DNA from 4 places in the Mesorhizobium sp. M0189 genome. Region 1 is predicted to be linked to each of the others. Evidence: riboswitches for the same ligand, from Rfam matches in the RefSeq annotation. Region 1 holds a riboswitch; each other region holds the start of a gene.
What was found. A riboswitch is a leader RNA that binds a small molecule or an ion and turns the genes downstream of it on or off. The one in region 1 is predicted to bind cobalamin.

Region 1 (5,107 bases):
CCATTTTCGAGCGCGACGTCTCAATCGAAATTACATCCGCATCCATTCCAGCGATCGCGTCGATGATCTCGTTGAACTCCGAATAGCACATGTGGGTATGGATTTGAGTCGCGTCCTTTACACCCGTTGAAGCGATCCGGAAGCATTCGACAGCCCAGTCGAGATAGACTTTCCAGTCAGACTGGCGCAGTGGCAATCCTTCGCGAAAGGCGGCCTCATCGATCTGGATCATCCTTGCGCCGGACATTTCGAGATCCGTCACTTCGTCGCGGATGGCGAGCGCGATCTGGCGGCAGGCTTCGGAGCGGGGTACGTCGTCGCGAACAAAAGACCAGTTGAGAATGGTCACTGGGCCCGTGAGCATTCCCTTCACAGGCTTTTCCGTAAGCGACTGGGCGAATTGCCACCAGCGCACCGTCATCGGATTGCGCCTCGATACGTCGCCGAAGATAATGGGGGGACGCACGTAGCGAGACCCATAGCTTTGTACCCAGGCATGCTGGGTGAAGGCGAAGCCGGACAGCTGCTCGCCGAAATGCTGTACCATGTCGTTTCGTTCGAACTCACCGTGCACCAGCACGTCCAGCCCGATCTCTTCCTGCCAGCGAATTGCAGCCTCGATCTCCTTCTTCAGGAAGCTCTCGTAGTCGACATAGCTCAGTTGGCCCTTCGCATGAGCGGCCCGCGACCTGCGTACCTGCGGCGTCTGCGGGAAGGACCCGATGGTCGTCGTCGGGAACGGCGGCAGCCCGAGCGTGCCGGCCTGGACTCTGCAGCGCTCGGCAAAAGCGCTCTCTCGTCGTTTCATGCTGTCGTCAATGCTGGCGATCCGCCCCTCAACAAGCGGGTCATGGATCTTCGTGGATGTCACGCGAGTGGCGGCAGCCTCGGCAGACGCTTTCAACGCGCCTGCCACCGCATCCCTGCCTTGGGACAGGGCCCGGGCCAGCAACACCAACTCGTCGGTCTTCTGGGCCGCGAAGGCGAGCCACGACCTGATGTCCGCGTCGAGTTCCGTCTCCATGCGCAGGTCGATCGGCACATGCAGCATCGAGCAGGAAGGCGCGATTTCGACGCGGTCCAAGGGCCAGCCGGCGACGATCGGTTTGATGCGGTCGAGAATGGCGGGCAGGTTCGCACGCCAGACGTTGCGGCCATCGATCAAGCCAAGCGAGAGCACCAGATCTTTCGGAGCGAGCCGACCCACCGTTTCCAGCTGCTCGGGAGCGCGCACGAGATCAATATGCAGCCCGGCCAGGGGCAGAGAAACCGCGGTTTGGAGATTGTCTCCCAGCGGCCCGAAATAGGTAGCCAGCATGATCTTCAGCTCGGGCGCGGCTTTCGACAGCTGGCCATAGGCGAATTCGAACGCAGCTCGTTCGTTCGGGTTCAGATCGAGGACAAGCGCTGGCTCATCGATCTGCACCCAATCGGCTCCCGACAGCTTCAGCCTCTGCAGGAGTTGCTCGTAGACGGGCAGCAGCCGCGGCAGGAGCGCGATGGGATCGAATCCCTCGGCAGGCGATTTCGCCAGCTTGAGGAAGGTGACCGGTCCAAGGATGACTGGGCGTGTGTGAATGCCGAGGGCTTTAGCCTCGAGGAAGTAATCAACCGGCTTCGTCGACGAAAGAGCGAACGTTTGATCATCGTTTAGTTCCGGCACAATGTAGTGATAGTTGGTGTCAAACCACTTGGTCATTTCCATCGCGGTTACACCAGGCCGATGAGCCGCATGCTGGTGACCACCGTGCCCACAATCCTCCGTCTGACCTTGGTTGCCGCGCGCCATAGCGAAGTAGATGTCGAGTGGGACCTCGCCGCCATTCCAGGCGTAACGAGACGGAAGGGCGCCGACCATGGCTGCGGTGTCGAGCACATGGTCGTAAAGCGAGAAGTCGTTCGACGGGATTTTCGACACGCCGCGATCGTGCTGCTCTTCCCAGCTAGCGGCACGGAGCGCCTTCGCCGTCGTGAGAAGGTCGGCGGCGGAAGATTTTCCGGACCAGTAACTTTCAAGCGCGAACTTCAGTTCTCGCCGACGACCGAAGCGCGGCACGCCGAGCGTTGCTACAGGAATTTGCTGAGAGACAGTCATGCCATACCCCGATGGTTGGGGCGTCGGTGACAAGGAAGGCGCTAGCAGGCCGGCACGAACGCCAGGCTGCAGCGGCCACCGAGACACCCCGCCCATGGACGTAATTCGCCGTGGCAGGTCTCCTGGCTCGCGGGTCATAGCCTCTACCCGTCTTCCCAAGGCTATTCGCCTCAGTGACATGAGTGGGGTTAGCTTGCCGCTAACAGTTGCGGGGGCAGCGCCGGCATCGCACCGGCTTCCCTCTTAGCTCCGCTGCGGCACCGCCGTACGGAGAACCACGACACGGGAGACAATTACAGCAGCTCGCTTCTTTGTCAATGCCGCATAAAGAAATGTTTATGTCGTTATGTTAAATTTCGGTTGGCATGTTGCCAAAGGTCGCCTCGAAAGCGAAAACTGTGGAAGCCTTGAGCGGCCGGTAAATCAAAGCAATGACGCACAGCGGTCCGGGAGGATAGGAGTTCGTCGGCTGCCGGGCGCAAACATACCGGCAAGCGCCGTGGTGCTGCTTCGCGCATCATGCGAACGCCACCTCGGCATCGAACTTCGGCTCCGAGGTTCCGACCGCTTCGTCGGTGATCTGCTCGCGACCATATTCGGCTCAATGGCGAGGCTGTTGCCTAGGAAGCTGTTGGCCGTGATGCCCTCGGTGATACGACACAATGATTTCGAGGGGAGCACCCGAGGCCCGGCGCAGCGGCGTGTTGCGAAGTGATCGAGGCCAATGTCTCGACCTGCTTGTTCGCAGCCCACCGGCTGAAGGTAACCGGCTCAAACCAACGGGCCAGCTCAAGTCCTGTCCAAATGAGGCCTGAGCGGCAAATCGTCGTGCACGCGCACGGTTTGGCGTTCGATCTTGTGATGCGTCTTGGGCGGGCAATCGCCACGGTGCAGCGCTTCCCGGCGCGCAACGATTTCGGCGTCATCCTGGGTCTGCCTGTTGTTGTGGCGAACATACTCGACCCAGGTTGGCACATGATAGCACTCGGTCCATAGTTCGGGCTTTTCCAGGTCACGCAGCAACGCCCATTGTCTGGCGCCATCTCGCAGCCGGGCTTTTCGCCACGATGTCATCACACTGAGAAATTCTGGGACATCTCTCTGATCGATACGATAATCGACCATCACCATGATCGGACCGCTTCGTGGCCGCAGATCAAGTTGCAGCGTCGGTTCGCTGAACTTGTTGGTCGGATCCAGATTGAGCGTTTCGAAATCCGGCTGACGCAGAACGATGCCCATCAGTCCACCAATCACAAGAACCACGCTGGCGACGAGGAAGGCTCCCGAAACACCTTGGACATCCGCCAGTTCGCCCCAAAGCCAGCTTCCCGCCGCCATGCCGCCGTATGTGGCCGTCTGATAGAGAGACAGGGCGCGTCCAACCACCCACCGCGGCGCCGAAAGCTGCACTGTGACGTTAAACAGCGAGAATGATTGAATCCAGGCCGCACCGGCCGGCATGAGGAGGAGACAGTTCAGCCAAACGTGCTCACTCCATGCCAGAAAGAAGCAGCTGATCGCCAGTATAAAGAACGCACCGCGAATGACCCATTCGTTGGAGAGAACTTCTCGGACCCGCCCAATGAGGAGCGCGCCGCAAATCGCTCCCAGGCCGAAGAAGCCGAGCATCACGCCGTAGGTGACTGCGGTCCCTTTGATCTGTTCGCGAGCGACCAACGGCAGGAGAGCCAAAATGACAACGGCGGTGAGGCCGAAAATGAAACTCCGGCACATCACCTTGAGAAGGTTCGGCGACAAGAGCACGTAACGGAAGCCCGCCGCCATCGCACTGCCGAAAGCCTCCCGCGGCAGCGCTTGTCGTGCCCGTACCGCTTTCCACCGCAACAGCGCAGCGATCAGAGCGAAGTAGCAAAAGACGTTAAAGAGGAACGCGAAGGCCGCACCGGCTGTGGCCACGATTAGGCCGCCAATCGCCGGCCCGATGCTGCGCATGAGATTGTAGCTCATGCCGTTGAGCGCAACCGCGCTAGGCAGGTGTTCGCGAGGCAGGATATCCCCCATCGAGGCTTGCCAAGAGGGATCGTGCCCAACCACAGCCGATCAGGAAGGTGAGACCCAGAAGGATCCAGGGTGTCATTTCCCCCGCATAGGTCAGGAACGCCAGGAAGGCGGATACGCAGACCATCAGCAGTTGCGCAGTCAACATGATCCGGCGACGGTCAAAGTTGTCCGCGAGCGCTCCCGCCGCGAGGGAGAAGATCATGTAGGGGAGGGTGGTCGATGACTGGACGAGCGCCACCATTCCATGGGAGGTGGCGATGCTGGTCATCAGCCAAGCCGCCGCCACACCTTCCACCAGGGTGCCAAGGTTCGAAACGAGTGCAGCCGACCATAGCGAACGGAAGGTCTTGTGCTGAAAAGGAACGAGTGAAGATGTTCTCTTCGCCATTGTGGAAGCTTCGGGATCGACCGCGGGGCTGGATTTGGTTCGCCTCACTCGACCATGGCCTCGCCGTACAAGCCAAGCTGCCACAGTGGCGCGCCTGCTAACCCAGAAAACTTGGCGGCCTTACAGGCATGCGCAGGACGCGCGAAGCCGCTCAAATCTCCCCAGATGGGTCAGCCATCGAAGACCGGCATCACTTGCCCGTTGAGCGGCTATACGATAATGCTCCGCGCTAAGCAGGAAGCGCCAAAAATTCGAGCGGCGACTTCATTCTCCTATTCAGGAAGGAACTATGAGGCGGCAGACGCGACCATTCACCGTGGAAGTCAAACAAAAGCGCAATTATGAAAAATCCGCACGTTCCATCTGGGGCAATTTCGACATCGCCGCGGCGATGGCCGAAACAACAAACGAAGTCGAGCCGTTAAATCGTCAGCTTGTTGACTCTACTGTAGTGGCCCTTGATGCTGAACCTTTGCACAAACCTCGAGTGGAGCATTTCATGGCCAATCCCCTGGAAACCGAGTCAGCAGTAGTTCATAGCGAACCGGCAGACAAAGCGGAAACGCCAAAACCGAAGACGAGAGCGCGGCGGTCGAGGA
Region 2 (5,107 bases), on a different contig from region 1:
CTTTTCCTTCGCCGTGTCGGGGATGATGATCCCGCCCGCGGTCTTGGATTCGGATTCGACCCGACGAACGACCACGCGGTCATGAAGCGGGCGGAACTTCGACTTTGCCATTTTTTATTCCTCGATGAGAATGGTGAGAACAGTTCCTCCGTCCGGCGGCGCCGGACATGGTTAGCACTCATCTTGGGGGAGTGCTAACGTGGCGCTGAAATAGTCTGGCAACTCGCGCGAGTCAAGGCGCCCGGTGAGCATCATCAGAACAATTGCTTCAAACGGATGCTTCAAACAGATACTTGACCAAGTCAACTAAATGGCTGATCTTACCGGCAGGAGGATGCCATGACCATTCATCATCACCCAGGCAAGGAGCGGATCGACGCGGTGCGAGCCTTCAACCGCTTCTATACCCGCCAGATCGGGCTGCTCGACGAAGGGCTGCTGAAAAGCACCTTCTCGCTGACCGAGGCGCGGGTGCTCTATGAACTGGCGCATCGCGATGGCCTGACCGCCACGGACCTTGGGCGCGATCTCGGCCTCGATCCCGGTTATCTCAGCCGGCTGCTGAAGAAATTCGAGGAACGTCATCTGGTCGAGCGCGCCACGATCGAGGCGGATGCAAGGCGTTCGTCGATCGCCCTGACCAAGGCCGGGCGGCAGACTTTCGCGCCGCTGAACCAGGGCTCGCACGACCAGGTCGCGGCATTGCTCGACCGGCTTTCGGTTCCCGAACAGGACAGGCTGGTCAAGGCCATGCAGACGGTGCAGCGTCTGCTGGGCGCGACCGCCGAACCCAACATTCCCTACACGCTGCGGCCTCTGCAGGTCGGCCACATCGGCTGGATCATCCATCGCCAGGGCCTGCTCTACGCGCAGGAATATGGCTGGGACGAAACCTATGAGGCGCTGGTCGCTGAAATCCTCGGCACATTCGTCAAATCCTTCGATCCGAAATGGGAACGCAGCTGGATCGCCGAGCGGGAAAGCGAGGTCGTCGGCTCCGTCTTCGTCGTGCGCCAGTCGGACGCGGTGGCGAAATTGCGCCTGCTCTACGTCGAGCCCTCGGCGCGAGGTCTCGGCATCGGCAAGCGGCTGGTCGAGGAATGTATCGGCTTTTGCCGCGCCACGGGTTACAGGACACTGACGCTGTGGACCAACGACGTGCTCGCCGCCGCCCGCCACATCTATGAGTCTGTGGGCTTTAAATTGACCAACGAGGAGTTCCACCATTCCTTCGGCAGGGATCTGGTCGGCCAGAACTGGAACCTGGAACTGTAGCAGCGCTTCCGGCGCTTCGGCGTCGGCCTGCCGTGCCTCACCCTTTGATCGGTATCCAGATTTCCAGCCCGCCATTGCCGCTGCGCGGATCAAATTCGGGGCCGTAACGCTCGAATTCCGGCGCATCGGCGATCTCGTGCCCAGAGGCTGGCAGCCATTTGTTCCAGATCGTGTTGACCGTGCGGCGGATGGTCGAGATATGGTCACGATGGGCGAACACGCCGTATTTCTGCGTCGGCACGCGCACACGCCAAAACTCCCTCGGCAGGTCCGAAAAATCGGACACTTCGACGCCAGCGATGTAGTCGAAATTGCCGGCGTCGTCGCCGTTGACGCAGACGCCATAGGCGACGTCGCCGATCTCGCCAGGAATGTTGCCAATATAGGGGCCGAACCGCTGCCACTGCATCGGGATGCCGGCGCTGGTTTCGCAGCTGTAGCGCTCGCCGAGACCGGCGATGAGAAACGGCCGGCTGGTCTCAAAACGCGGTGGTTCGAGAGTGGCGAGAAAGGACTGGTCCATCAGGATCGGCTCCACAAGATCGAGGTTGTCGAGCGAGCCTTGTGCGCGTACCAGTTCCGGCGTGGTGCCGAACTGGTCGCGGAAGGCGCGGGTGAAGGCCTCATGCGAGGCATAGCCGGCGTCGAGCGCGACCGAGAGGATGTCGGGTGCGCCGGCGCCAAGCTTGCGCGCCGCTTCGGTCAGTCGGCGAGAACGGACGTAGCTCATCACCGAACGGCCGGTAGCCGCGCCGAAAGCCCGCGTCACATGAAAGCGCGACACCCCGCTGCTCTTGGCGACATCGTCCAGCGAGACTGCTTCGGGCAGATGGCTTTCGACGAACCACAGCGCCTTCTCGGTCGGATTCATTTGGCACCTCGCATTGGCCCAGTCTCCGCATTGGCCCAGTCTTTACATGGCCCAGTCTTTACATTGGCCATGTCTTATATTGGCAAGATTATGGTGCCGCTTCCTGGCGGAGGCAGTTTGATCGAAATTGCGCACTGCGCAAATCGAGAGCGACGGTCGTCGGCAAGTCGCAGGCGTCGCGCGAAAAGGCTTGACAGGAAGCGGGCAAACGTCCTTTTAAATGTAACGTTATTACATCACGAGGTCTATATGGCTCCTTCTGACAAGACTTATTGCGCTGTGATTGGCGGAAAACTAGGGTGGCTGACTGATGGTCCCCGAGTCGAAAGGCAAGGGGTGAAAAGGGAACACGGTGAGATCTTCGGATCGAGGCCGTGGCTGCCCCCGCAACTGTAAGCGGTTAGCAAAATCCGAAGTGCCACTGGCCGGCAAGGCTGGGAAGGCAGGATGGCGCAAAGACCCGCGAGCCAGGAGACCTGCCATCAGCATGAGTTGACCGGACGGGGTGTGCCGGGAGGAGACGTGGACATCGGTCTTGTCGGCCGGTCCGTCCAGCTTCCTTCCGTCGCCATTGAGAAAGTGACGGTAAGTTGGACGCCTCCCAGCCTCTTCTTGAAGCGTGTGAACTGAGCGCGACGACGAATGGCCGGTGCCTGGTCAGCGCGGTGAGCCTTTCGATAGCGCCGGGCGACCGCCTCGCCATCATCGGCCCCAACGGCGCCGGCAAGACGACGCTGCTGCGCATGCTATGCGGTACGCTGCGGCCAAGCGCGGGAGATGTGAGATTTTCCGGACGCCGGCTGGAGAGGTTTTCGGCCGCCGAGCGGGCACTGCACATGGCGGTCGTTGGCCAGACCGACCAGCCTGATCCGCGGCTTGCCGTGATCGACTACGTCGAGCTTGGGCGCGTCCCGCATGCCGGCTTGCGACGGAGGAGCGAGCAACGCGACATCGTCATTGAAGCACTTCGCAGAACCGGCCTGCTGCCGCTGCTCGGCCGCACGATCGGCTCGCTATCCGGTGGCGAGCGGCAACGCGCCCAGTTGGCGCGCGCCATCGCCCAGGAGCCCAAAATCCTGTTCCTCGATGAACCGACCAATCATCTCGATCCGCGCGCCCGCAGCGACCTTCTCGAACTCGTATCGCAGTTTGGCATGACCGTCGTGGCGGTGCTTCAATGATCTGTCGCTTGTCACGCCATTTGCCACCAGGGTCGCGGTGATGAACGAGGCCCGCCTGCAGGCACTTGCCAGTCCGCGCGAGGCGCTGACCAAGAAGTTGATCCGCGAGATTTTCGGCGTTGACGTGCTTTGGCTGCGCCATCCCACCGAAGACCGCGAACTCACGGACTTCGACGTTCCGAACCGCGCCTCTTCACATCCCGATTTGACCAAGGAGCAACATCCGTGAAACGCCTCGTACTGTCTTTTGCCTCCCTCCTACTTGCCCAGACCGCCTTCGCTTTCCCGGTAACCGTTGATAGCTGCGGCACGCCGCTGACGTTCGACGCCGCGCCGAAGCGCGCCGTCATCCAAGATCTGAACATGGCGGAGATGGCCTTCGCGCTGGGGCTGCAACCATCGATCGTCGGCCTGACCGGCATCACCGGATGGTATAAGGTCGGTCCGGAATTCAAGGCCGAGCAGGGCGCGATCCCGGAACTCGCGCCGAAATACCCGACCATCGAAAACCTCGTCGCCGTCGAGCCCGATTTCTTCTTCGCCGGCTGGTATTACGGCATGAAGCCTGGCGGCGAGGTGACGCCCGATACGCTGGCCCCGCACGGTATCAAGACGCTGGTGCTGACGGAAAGTTGCGTCCATCTCGACCAGAACCGCCCCGCCGCCTCGATGGACCTGCTCTATGGTGATGTCGAAAAGCTGGGCAAGATTTTTGGCAAGGAGGCGGAGGCGGGAAAGCTTGTTTCGAACTGGAAGGCGCAGCTCGCCGATATCACGGCAAAGATCGGCGACCGCACGGGAACGCGTGTGTTTCTTTACGACTCCGGCGAAGACAAACCCTTCACATCAGGCAAGTTCGCGATCCCCAGCGCCATGATCGCCGCAGCCGGCGGCGACAACATCATGGCCGACATGCCGACGAGCTGGGGCAATACGGATTGGGAGACGGTGGCGGCCCGCAATCCGCAATTTCTTATCCTGCTCGACTACCAGGACGGCGGCTACAGAAAACTGCTCGATTTCCTGAAAGCTCATCCGGCGATGAAGGAGACTGAGGCGGTCAAAAATGAGCACTTCATTGCGCTGCGCTATGCCGAACTGACGCCTGGGCCTGCCAACATCGAGGCGATCGGCAAGATCGCCAGGGCGATGCACCCGGAAGCTTTCTGAGCTTGCGCCAGAGAGCGTTCGAATTGGCGATGACAGCAGGAGCAGCAGCGATTGCCGCTCTTGCTCTGCTGTCGATTGCCTATGGATCGACGGTCATCGCGTTGAGCGACGTGATTGCTGCGCTCGGACATGCCGCCGGGCTGGACGGAGACATCGTGTCCGGTCCGGCCGGCAAGATCCCGATTGCCAAGATCGTCCTCGATCTTAGGCTACCGCGCACGATTATGGCCATCTGTGTCGGCGCCGGGCTGGGCGTCATCGGCGCGCTGCTGCAGACGGTAACGCGCAACGACCTCGCAGATCCGTTCTTGTTCGGCCTGTCGTCCGGAGCCGCGGCCGGCGCGGTTTCCGTCATCACCATTTTTGGCGACCATTTCGGTATCTGGACGTTGCCGGTCGCGGCCTTCACGGGCGGCGTATTAGCCGCCGGCATCGTGCTTTTGCTGGTTTCGCGGGTGAGGGGGCAAGGCCCCGAACGGCTGATCCTCGCCGGGCTTGCCGTCTCGTTCATGTTCACCGCCTTGACTAACTATCTCGTCTTTGCCGGAGACCAGCGCGCCGCTCACTCGGTGTTGTTCTGGACGATGGGCGAGCTCGGGCTGGCCCGTTG
Region 3 (5,107 bases), on a different contig from region 1:
GCTGCAACCTCGGCGTCCTGCACCGCCTTGCGCTTGGCCATCTTCGCGCGGTGGCGTTCCTCGTCCTTGGGATCGATGTGGTCGGTATCAGCCATGTCATTTCACCCTGAGCGGCAGCCCCGCCACCATCAAAAGCACGGTGTCAGCGACGGCGGCAACGTCCTGGTTCAACCGGCCGGCCGCGTCGCGAAACCGTCTTGCCAGCGCATTCTCCGGCACGATGCCCTGGCCGACCTCGTTGGACACCACGAACCAGGGTCCACGCGGCCGCGACAGCACATCTGCCAGCCTTCGGCATTCGGCCTCGACATCATGTTCGGCCAGCATATGGTTGGTCAGCCACAGCGTCAGGCAATCGATCAGCACCGGCTGGCCGTCAGGCAGTGCCTCGATCACGCCGGCAAGGTCGAGCGGCGCCTCGATGGTCGTCCAGCCGGCGCTGCGGCGCGAGCGGTGCAGCGCGATCCGTTCGCGCATCTCCTCGTCATAGGCTTGCGCCGTCGCGATATAGCTCCATGGCGCCGGACAGGCACTCACCAGCCTCTCGGCATGCACGCTCTTGCCGGAGCGCGCACCGCCGATGATCAGGGTCAGCGCCCCGGCAGCGCGGTCAGGCAAAGCTGTCGCGCAGGCTGGTCGCCGTGCCGGTGAAGCGGCCGCGCACCACGCCGACGACCGCGCCGAGCACCAGCCAGAACACCAGATTGGTCAGCGTCACCGCCACCACGAACTGATGATGCAGGCCTTCCGGGATTGTCGTCTCGAAGCTGTCGGGCTGCGGCGCGCCGACAATATGCGGCGCCACCATCAACGCCACGGCAAGGACCGCCAGCGGCAGCGATCTGCGGAAGGCGAGCAGGCCGAGACCGGCGGCGGTCGCCACCACCGTTGCCCACCACCAGATCTGGCGTTGGACAAGGTCGGCCGCCGGCATTGCCGGCAATTCCGGCGGCAGGCCGAGGCCCGGCGCCAGCGTGAACACGGCAAAGCCGGCAAGCCCCCAGAACAGGCCCTGGCGCCAATTGCCGATGCCGCCGGCGAACTCCGAAACCGCAACCAGGACCAACGCGAAGCCGATGCCGGTGACGATATTGGCAACGACGCTGAAGGCAAAGCGTTCGAAACCGTCGGCCGGCGCCCAGCCTTCGTCCTCCGCCGGAGCCATTGCTTCAGCCGGTGCCGGCGCGGCGCTGCTTATAGCCATCGTGCCCCCGGCGTTTTCGACCGGTGCCGCAGGTGCCGCGGCATGGTCATGGCCGCCGCCGGCCTGTTCGTAGACTTCCGCGTTCAGGATCAGCGGCACCGTGGCATAGGCCTGCATGCAGGCGAGAACGACGCCGGCCACGAGCCCTGCGATCGCCGCGATGAACACGACGTTGCGAAACAGTGTCATGATGTCAGCCCCTTGTCAGTGGCAGGGAAAGCCCATCGAGTGGCGATAGTCGTGGGCGGCATTGTGGACCGCATCGATGTGCGAGAAGCCGACAAAGCCCATGACGAAAATGCCGAGGAATGCAGCAAGCGCCAGCTGCATGAAACGCGACTGCGAGGAGACGGAAGCGCCGAGCGAGACGGAAGCGGTATTCATGTCTTGTCCTTTCGCCCTCCACCCGAGGGCATAGAAGTCAGTTTCCTGTCGCCGGCAGGTCTCCTGGCTCGCGGATCAGCGCCCTTCCCCACCTTCCCGAAGAAAATCTTCAGTGGCATATGGAGAGGACTACCGCACACAGTTGCGGGGGCAGCCACGGCATTGGGCAAGAATTTCGCCCGCACCGCATTCCCTCTTGGTTCCAAACGGAACCGACGACATCAGCGACTATAGGCAGAATCGCCGCGCCCGGCAAACCAAATTCCGCCGGATCGTGTGGCGAATGCGCCGCCTCGCCAAGCTCGCCGGCCGGCGCCGCAATTGACAATTCTCACAGCCGGGTGTCGGCTGGCGGATGGGGAGGAAGCCGGCATGCAACCCAGCCCGAATGAGCGCGGTCCCTATAACGGCCTGACGCGGGCCGAGCCGACGCTGCCGTCATCGGCCTATTGGGACATCGCAGGCTATCAGCGCGATCTCGAGGCCATCTGGTATCGCAACTGGCTGCTGGTCTGCCGCGAGGCCGACCTTGCCCAGCCGCTGGCATTCAGGACGTTTCGCATAGGCACGCAGGAGATCGTCGTGCTGCGCGACGAGACCGGCGAATTGCGCGCCTTCCACAACACCTGCCGGCATCGCGGCTCGCAGCTTTGCCAGCAGAGCGAAGGACGGCTGAAGGCGCGGCTCATCACCTGCCCCTACCACGCCTGGTCCTATTCGCTGCGCGGCGATCTGGTGCGCGTGCCATCGAAATCGCTGCCGGACGGTTTCGACAAGGCCGATCATCCGCTCTACCGCGTAGCACTGTCGGTGTGGCGCGGTTTCGTTTTCGTCAACCTCGCGCAAGACGCTGCCGGTTCGGCTGAAACATCCTTCGATCCGGCATCCGGCAACCTCGCCAACTGGCCGCTGGAAACGCTGCTGAGCGGCCATGTGCTGCGCAAGGTTATGAACTGCAACTGGAAGATATTTTGGGAGAACTTCAACGAGTGCCTGCACTGCCCTGGCGTCCACAAGGACCTGTCGCGGCTGGTGCCGATCTATGGCCGCGGCCTGATGGGCCGGCACGACGACCCCGAATGGGCGCGCCACGCCGACAATGACGCGCCGGAATTTGCCGGCGGCTTGCGGGCCGGGGCCGAAACCTGGTCGCGCGACGGGCGCGTCCACGGCTCGGTCTTTTCGAGCCTGACGCCGGCCGAGCGTGCTGCCGGGCAGACCTATGCCACCAACTTGCCGTCGATGTTCGTCGTCGGCCATGTCGACTATGTCAGGACCGTGCGGCTGGTGCCGCTTGGGCCGGAGCAGACCGAACTCACCGCCGAATGGCTTTTTTCGCCCGAAGCGCTCGCCGATCCGGCAGCGGATATCGACAACATCGTCGCCTTCGGCACCCAGGTGCTGGAGGAAGATGCTGATATCTGCGAGGTCAACCAGAAGGGCCTGCGCTCGATGCGCCACAAGGCCGGCGTGCTGATGCCCGAGGAATATGACTTGCACCGCTTCCACAACTGGGTGCTCGAGCGGCATGCGGCGCTTGAACATCAAAGCGATTTGGGCAGATAGCGCCAGGTGACGAAGCCGCAGACCGCCGCCAGCAGGCCGAGCGTCGCGAAAACCGCGCCCAGGCCGCAGAACGCCAGCACCACCGAATAGACCAGCGGCGGCGTCAGCTCGGAAAAGTCGAGATAGGTGCGGTAGACCGCCGCCATCTGCGCCCGCTCATACGAGCGCACCGAGCGCATGAACGCGGTCGAGCCCAGCGCATCGAGCGCGATGGTGAAGAAGGCACCGCAAAGCAGCAACGCGCCGGTGACGAGCGGCGCGGCCTCGCCGACGGCGCCGGCCGCCAGCAGCGTCGCCGACATGGCGAAATAGGCAAACGTCATGGTGCGCCGGCCGCCGAAACGCTTTCCCGCCCTGCCCCAGAAGATGGCCATGAACAAAAGCGCATTGCCGGCCGAAATCAAGAGGCCGCCGGCGAGCTTGCCCTCGCCGGTGATCACCATGAACAGCGGCCCATAGACAAAGAACGTCGTCCAGAAGCAGGAACGGCCGAAGGCGATCAGCCAGGCCAGCCTCAGCCTTGGCTGCGCGACGAAGCGGCCGATATTGGCCAGCGGATTGACCGGCCGCGTCTTGCCCGGGCGGATCGACGGGTTGTCGCCAAGCCGGTAGGTCCAGAACAGCGCCAGCAGGGCCATGGCGAAGACGGCCACCGCGCTATGGGCGGCATAGATGCCGAAACGCGTGTAGAGGAAAATGCCGAGCGTCGGCCCGGCGGTCCAGGCAAGCATCGACCACGCCATGCGCAGCGACTCGGCCTGCATGAAATCGGTCTTGCGGATATGGTCCATGATGTAGAGGTTGAGCGTGATCGCCAGCGCGCTGGCGCCGATGACGCGGCAGAGCATGCCGACCGTTTGGCCAGCAAGCGTATGAGTGACGAAGAACAGCGAGCCGACGGCCAGCAGGCAGGCACCGGCGGTATAGACCCAGCGCCGGGCAAAGCGCCGGATCAGCATCGGCATGAACAGCGTCGCCGAGAGGCCGAGCATTGCCACGACCGTGTAGAGGATCGAGACGATCTGCTCGTTGTGCAGGATCTCATAGGCCTGGATCGGGATGACGCTGGAGACGGTGGCGCGCGCGAACGATTCGACCGCATAAAGCGAGGCGAAGGTGCGTGCATCCGCCGGCCGCAAGGCCGCAAGCCAGATAGGATGGCGCACATGGGTAGCCATTGCTTTCCCCGAACAGAATCGCCCAAAGCAGGGTTTGGAGCACAAATCTGCCGCGGCGATTCCTGGCCGGGTAACAGGAAACCGACGCCTTCACGGCAAAAAGCGAAGCCGGCCAAAGGCTTTCCGGCTCTGGCCTAAAGCGAGTTCTAATGCTGACCCGCGCCAACGCGACGCGAGGACTGCTTCTTTTGACGGTGGCAACCGTGATAGTCGTCTTGCCGGGGCTGAACCAAGACAGCGAGACCGATGAGCATCGCCACGCCGACCACCGCCGTTCAGGATCAACCGAAGGCGAAGCGCATCGCCGCCATCGACATCGCACGCGGCATCGCTTTGCTTGCCATGGCGAGCTATCATTTCACCTGGGATCTCGAATTTTTCGGCTACACCGATCCCGGCCTCACCGCCTTCGGCTGGTGGAAAATCTACGCGCGCTGCATCGCCTCGAGCTTCCTGTTCCTGGTCGGCGTCAGCCTCTATCTCGCCCATGGCAAGAAAATCCGCTGGACAGGCTTCTGGAAGCGCTTCGCCATGGTTGCCGGGGCGGCTCTCGCAATATCGCTGGTCACCCGAATCGCCACGCCCGACGGCTTCATTTTTTTCGGCATATTGCACGAGATCGCGCTCGCCAGCCTGCTCGGCCTGGCGTTCCTGCGGCTGCCGGCGCTGCTGACACTGCTTGTCGCGGCGTTTGTCATCGCGGCGCCCTTCTACCTCAGATCCGAGGCCTTCGATCATCCGGCTTTGTGGTGGGTCGGTCTATCGGCGACCAATC
Region 4 (5,107 bases), on a different contig from region 1:
GATGGCCGCCGGCGGCAATTCCTTCGAGAAGGTCAGATAATCCTGCAAAGCCAGTCCCTGGTCGGCTGGCTCCAGCACCTCCAGCAACTGACGCGGCGTTTGCGGAATCCCTTCAACGGCGTAGCCCTGTTCGCTCAGGTCGTGCAGCATCGCCAGCACGCTGGACGGCACGTCGAGACCGACGGCATAGCCGGTGCGGCCGGGCGCGCTCGGATAGTCGGGGATCAGGATGGCGAGCTTGCGCTCCGCACGCGGCGTCCGCTGCAGACGCACGAAGGCCTCGATACGGTTCGCGACCTGCGCCACGCGGTCAGGCTCTGGCCGGTTGGCGAAGGCGCGGAAGGCCAATGCCGGATCGATCTCGCTTTCGCTCTTGAAGGAAATGGCGCCGGCCAGGATGCGGCCGTCGAGCTCGGGCAGGACGACATGCATGGCAAGGTCGGCGGGCGCCAGGCCGCGCTGGTTGTTCCGCCAGATGTCGCGGCGGGTGGTCGCGACGACGACCTGGAACACCGGCACTCCGGCGCGGTCGAACAGCGTCTCGACGCCGGGTTCGGCGCCCGAGGCGAAAGCTGTGGCGGTGATGATGGCGGCAGGGTTCAGCGCGGCAAACGCGGGTTCGACAAAGGCGAGCGATGCCGCGTCCTTGAGGCTGGAGACGAAGATGGGGACCGGCGCTATGCCACGCTGCCCGAGCGCCTCGACAAGCGCATCGATGGGCGCGACATCGGCGGCGAGCAGCATCGAGCGGTAGAACAGGATGGGGATGATGGGGGCGGGTTCGGCGGACGGTAGGTTTAGGCTGCGTTCCGTCGCGCCCCCCTCTGTCCTGCCGGACATCTCCCCCACAAGGGGGGAGATCGCCTGGTCATCGTCGCCTTCGTCAATGTTCGATGTTGCAGAAGTCGCGAGACGGTCAGTGACAGCCGATCTCCCCCCTTGTGGGGGAGATGTCCGGCAGGACAGAGGGGGGCGCGAAGGAATGCCGACGCTTGATAAGTCCATTCTTTCTATAACGCCGCGTCCCGGCTCGTAAAATCCCGCCTTTGGCACGCTGACAGGTTCAGCGACCGCCGCACCCGATCCGGCGAGACTTGCCAACCTCTGCACCAGCGCCGTCATATTCGCCGGGCCACCTTCGCGGAAATAGTCGAGCAGACCATCAAGTTCCTGGCGCGGCAGCGTCGAGCCTTCGATCAGCCGCAAATCCTCGTCGTGGCTCTCGCCCGGTAGGAGCGCCAGCTTAATACCGCGATTTCGCGCGACAACGGCAAGCTGGTCGCAGCCGTAGCGCCACCAGTCGTAACCGCCGAGGATGCGGACCAGGACGATCTTGGCGTGGCGGGCGACGCTGTCGATCCAGAGGTCGACGGACATCGGGTGGCGCAGGTCGCGCAAGGCGGCGAGCCGCATCGACGGCAGGCGGTCCGCATCTGCCTTCCACGCCGCCGCCAGCCCGGCGAGGTCGCTGTCGGTGAAGGACAGCGCCACGACATCCGCAGGCGTTTGCCTGAGATCGACAGGCTCGGCGAGATCGTCGAGCGAGGCGGATGTGGTGGTGAGGATGTGCATCGCGGCTCGTACCTGGGATCAGCCGGCGAGGATACGCTCGATCGCCGGGCGGTTCAGCCCTTTCAGGCCGATGACGACGAGGCGCGAGCGGCGATCGTCTTCAGCGGTCCAGGCGCGGTCGTAATAGTGGTTGACGCGCGGACCGACGGCCTGCAGCAAGAGCCGCATCGGCTTGCCGCCGACGTCGACGAAACCCTTGACGCGCAATACGTTTTCTTCCTCCGCCGCCGTGGCGACGCGTTGTGCCAGCTCGTCCGGGTCGGACACCGACGCAATGTCGATGACGAACGAGTCAAAGTCGTCATGTTCGTGGTCGAGCTCGTCGTCGTGATGGGTCTTGCGGTTCTCGATGTCGTCCTCGACGGCGAGACCAAGGCCGAGCAGCACCGACGGATCGACCTTGCCTTGCGAGGTCGGCACGATCTTCACCGCCCGCGCAACATGCTTGCCGATGACGGCATTGGCGCGCGCCGCGCCGGCTGCGTCCAGCAGGTCGCTCTTCGACAGGATGATCAGGTCGGCACAAGCGAGCTGGTCTTCGAACACCTCCTCGACAGGATCGTCATGGTCGAGCGTCTCGTCCTGCGCGCGCTGCGCCTGCAGGGCGTCCATGTCGTTGGCAACGCGGCCATCAGCCAGCGCCGGCCCGTCGACGACAGCGATGACGCCATCGACCGTGACGCGGCTTTTCACCGACGGCCACTGGAAGGCCTGGACCAGCGGCTTGGGCAGGGCCAGCCCGGACGTCTCGATCAGGATGTGGTCGACCTTCGGCGTCAGCGACAGGATCTGGTCGAGCGCGGGGACAAAGTCGTCGGCGACAGTGCAGCAGATGCAGCCATTGGCCAGCTCGACGATGTTTTCCTCGGGGCAAGTGTCGATGCCGCAGCCCTTCAGGATCTCGCCGTCGATGCCGATATCGCCGAACTCGTTGACGATGATGGCCAGGCGCTTGCCTTTGGCGTTTTCGAGCAAATGGCGGATCAGCGTCGTCTTGCCGGCGCCGAGAAAGCCGGTGACGACGGTGCAGGGGACGCGCGAAACGTTGGCGGCCGAATCTGGGGAAGTCATATCAAGTCCTTCAAAAGGTCGAGGGGAGGGATGCGGGCAACCAAGCCGCGCTTCAGGCAATCGGGACGGCCGCGCCACGGAATGAGGCCGTCCGTCGAAGTAGCGAACAGCTTTGCCCCCGTCACCAGATCGGTGCCGCTGGTCGTGGTCAGGTCGCCGAAGACATAGCTCCAGCAGCCGTCGCGCAGCATCGCGGCGCTGAGCCGGCGCTTGCAATTGCCGAGGCATTCGACGGTGCGGATTTTAATGTTTTCGCTGGAAGCGGCGCGGCGCGTGTGCTCGGCGAGCAGTTCGCCGGCGCGGGGATAAGCGTCCGAACCGGTCTCGTCACGGCAGGACGAGCAGACGATGACGGTAACGCCGGCCGGGGAATCACCATGGCCGGACAATAAATCCGCTGTCTCAGCCGGAAAACTGCTGTCGCGTTCCAAATCAGGCTCCTTGCCCGGAAAACCCGCCAGGCGATCGGATTCTTATGTCCTAGACGGCAGGTCTCCTGGCTCGCGGGTCATCGCCTGGGTGCCGCCTTCCCGGGAATATCCCAGTGGTTTTCGGCCTTGGCTCGTCGCTTACAGTTGCGGGGACAGCCGCGGATTTGAAATCGAGATTTCGCACCGCATTCCCTCTTGGCCCTTGCCGTTGCGGGCAGGGGACCGTCTGGAACGGATTTAGGCTTGTGAAGGCAGTCGTGTCAACGCACGTCTATGACGCGGCGATATCTGCGAGCGGCTGGCCGAGGTCGCCGGCAGCCGTCACCTCGATGCGCTCGAGCCCGAGCCAACCCTGCATCTGCTTCAATTCCTCGAAAAGGGCGGCGGCAGTTTGCGGCGGGGCGCCGGGCTCCGAATAGGCGGCATGGACGCGCAATACGCCGGCCGGGCGGTCGGCCCTGAGGTCGACGCGCCCGACGATGCTGTCGCCGAGCAGGAACGGCAGCACATAATAGCCATACTGGCGCTTTTCGGCCGGCGTGTAGATCTCGATGCGGTAGTGGAAGTCGAACAACCGCTCGGTGCGCGACCGCTCGAAGACGACGGGATCGAACGGCGCAAGCAAGGCGCGCGCCTCGATCCTGCGCGGCAAACGGCCGTCCTTGTGGAGATAGGCTGTTTTGCTCCAGCCTTCGACGCTCACCGGCAACAGGTCGCCAGCCTCGACCAGTTCCTCGATGCGGCCCTTGATGTCGGCGGGCGAGAGGCGGAAATAGTCGCGCAGATCGCCCGCCGTGGCGACGCCATGGGCGCGGGCGGAGATGCGCAGCAGTTCGCGGTGGGCGTCCGCGGGGGACGGAACTGGCAAAGCGAGTACCGTTAGCGGCAGCACGCGCTCCGGCAGATCGTAGAACCGCTCGAAACCACGCCGGTGCGCCGTGGTGATGCGGCCCGCCCAGAACAGCCATTCGAAGGCATGCTTGGCATGGCTCCAGCCCCACCAGCCGCCCGAGCCCTTCTGGCCTTCGAAAGCCGACGCCGCGATCGGGCCTCGTTCAGCGACCTCGCGATAGATGTCCTCAATGTAGGCGGCGTGCTCGCGGCCCCATTTTGCCAGTCCGCTGTACATTTCCTCGCCGCGCTCGGCCCGCCGCATGCGCCAGCGCATCAGCGGATAGGTCTCGACGGGCAGGAACGAGGCTTCATGCGCCCAATATTCGAAGACCATGCGCTTGCGTGTCACCGCGGCGTCGTCGAGCAGCGCCAGCTTGTAGGGGCCAAGCCGCGAATAGAGCGGCATATAATGGGCGCGAACCACGGCGCTGACGGAATCGATCTGCAGCAGGCCGGTACGTGCAAGCACCCGGGCCAGATGCCGGCGGTCAGGCGTGCCGCTGGGGCGCGGGTCATTGAATCCCTGTGCCGCAAGCGCAATGCGACGGGCCAGGGCAAGCGAGATTTTTTCTTTCATGAAGGCGGTATCCGGACGATGTTAGACAGAGAAAATGACCTGCGATTCCGCCCCATGCTAGCAAGGTTTTGGCGGCATCTATGTCAGGAGAGAAAAGTGGAGTGAAAAGTGAAGGAAATCAAACAGGAGCGGATCGGACCAGTTTTCCCGGATATGCCGTCCAGCACCGCGATTTGAACAAGGTTTGACTTGCTTCGCCGAAAGCGCTGCGCTAACCCTCGCCGCGTTGCAGCATAGAGCCCCCTTAAAACGGTTCAGTGGTTAATCTGTCACGCTTCCGCAAGTGGGTCCGGTGCTGTAATCAGAGTGGATTGGCCGCCAACGGAAAACTGCAGCATGAACGCACTTTTAGGTTCGTACCTGCCCATCGTCCTGTTCATCGGCGTGGCGCTGGTCGTCGGCCTGGCGCTGCTCGCCGCACCGTTCCTGGTGGCTTACCGCAACCCCGATCCGGAAAAGCTTTCCGCCTATGAGTGCGGCTTCAACTCGTTCGACGACGCCCGCATGAAGTTCGACATCCGCTTCTACCTGGTGTCGATCCTGTTCATCATCTTCGATCTGG

Region 2: another riboswitch for cobalamin. It lies ahead of NKJ09_RS11385 (ABC transporter ATP-binding protein); the one in region 1 lies ahead of metE (5-methyltetrahydropteroyltriglutamate--homocysteine S-methyltransferase).
Region 3: another riboswitch for cobalamin. It lies ahead of NKJ09_RS13315 (CbtB domain-containing protein); the one in region 1 lies ahead of metE (5-methyltetrahydropteroyltriglutamate--homocysteine S-methyltransferase).
Region 4: another riboswitch for cobalamin. It lies ahead of NKJ09_RS13500 (DUF1636 family protein); the one in region 1 lies ahead of metE (5-methyltetrahydropteroyltriglutamate--homocysteine S-methyltransferase).

What each region holds. Positions count from the first base shown of each region.
Region 1 covers NZ_JAMYSW010000023.1:20,542-25,648, reverse strand. The annotation lists gene metE (5-methyltetrahydropteroyltriglutamate--homocysteine S-methyltransferase) at 1-2,095, opposite strand, end outside; cobalamin riboswitch at 2,191-2,390, opposite strand; partial or broken gene NKJ09_RS28375 (MFS transporter) at 2,885-4,508, opposite strand; gene NKJ09_RS28370 (transposase) at 4,798-5,107, shown strand, end outside.
Region 2 covers NZ_JAMYSW010000005.1:93,538-98,644, reverse strand. The annotation lists gene groES (co-chaperone GroES) at 1-111, opposite strand, end outside; gene NKJ09_RS11395 (bifunctional helix-turn-helix transcriptional regulator/GNAT family N-acetyltransferase) at 340-1,275, shown strand; gene NKJ09_RS11390 (GyrI-like domain-containing protein) at 1,313-2,146, opposite strand; cobalamin riboswitch at 2,441-2,644, shown strand; gene NKJ09_RS11385 (ABC transporter ATP-binding protein) at 2,812-3,327, shown strand; gene NKJ09_RS11380 (hypothetical protein) at 3,368-3,556, shown strand; gene NKJ09_RS11375 (ABC transporter substrate-binding protein) at 3,553-4,497, shown strand; partial or broken gene NKJ09_RS11370 (FecCD family ABC transporter permease) at 4,527-5,107, shown strand, end outside.
Region 3 covers NZ_JAMYSW010000006.1:705-5,811, forward strand. The annotation lists gene cobO (cob(I)yrinic acid a,c-diamide adenosyltransferase) at 1-95, opposite strand, end outside; gene cobU (bifunctional adenosylcobinamide kinase/adenosylcobinamide-phosphate guanylyltransferase) at 97-618, opposite strand; gene NKJ09_RS13310 (CbtA family protein) at 611-1,393, opposite strand; gene NKJ09_RS13315 (CbtB domain-containing protein) at 1,409-1,588, opposite strand; cobalamin riboswitch at 1,625-1,820, opposite strand; gene NKJ09_RS13320 (aromatic ring-hydroxylating oxygenase subunit alpha) at 1,961-3,154, shown strand; gene NKJ09_RS13325 (MFS transporter) at 3,133-4,332, opposite strand; gene NKJ09_RS13330 (heparan-alpha-glucosaminide N-acetyltransferase) at 4,579-5,107, shown strand, end outside.
Region 4 covers NZ_JAMYSW010000006.1:36,083-41,189, reverse strand. The annotation lists gene NKJ09_RS13510 (cobaltochelatase subunit CobN) at 1-1,572, opposite strand, end outside; gene cobW (cobalamin biosynthesis protein CobW) at 1,591-2,643, opposite strand; gene NKJ09_RS13500 (DUF1636 family protein) at 2,640-3,074, opposite strand; cobalamin riboswitch at 3,113-3,316, opposite strand; gene NKJ09_RS13495 (winged helix-turn-helix domain-containing protein) at 3,346-4,545, opposite strand; gene NKJ09_RS13490 (NADH-quinone oxidoreductase subunit A) at 4,882-5,107, shown strand, end outside.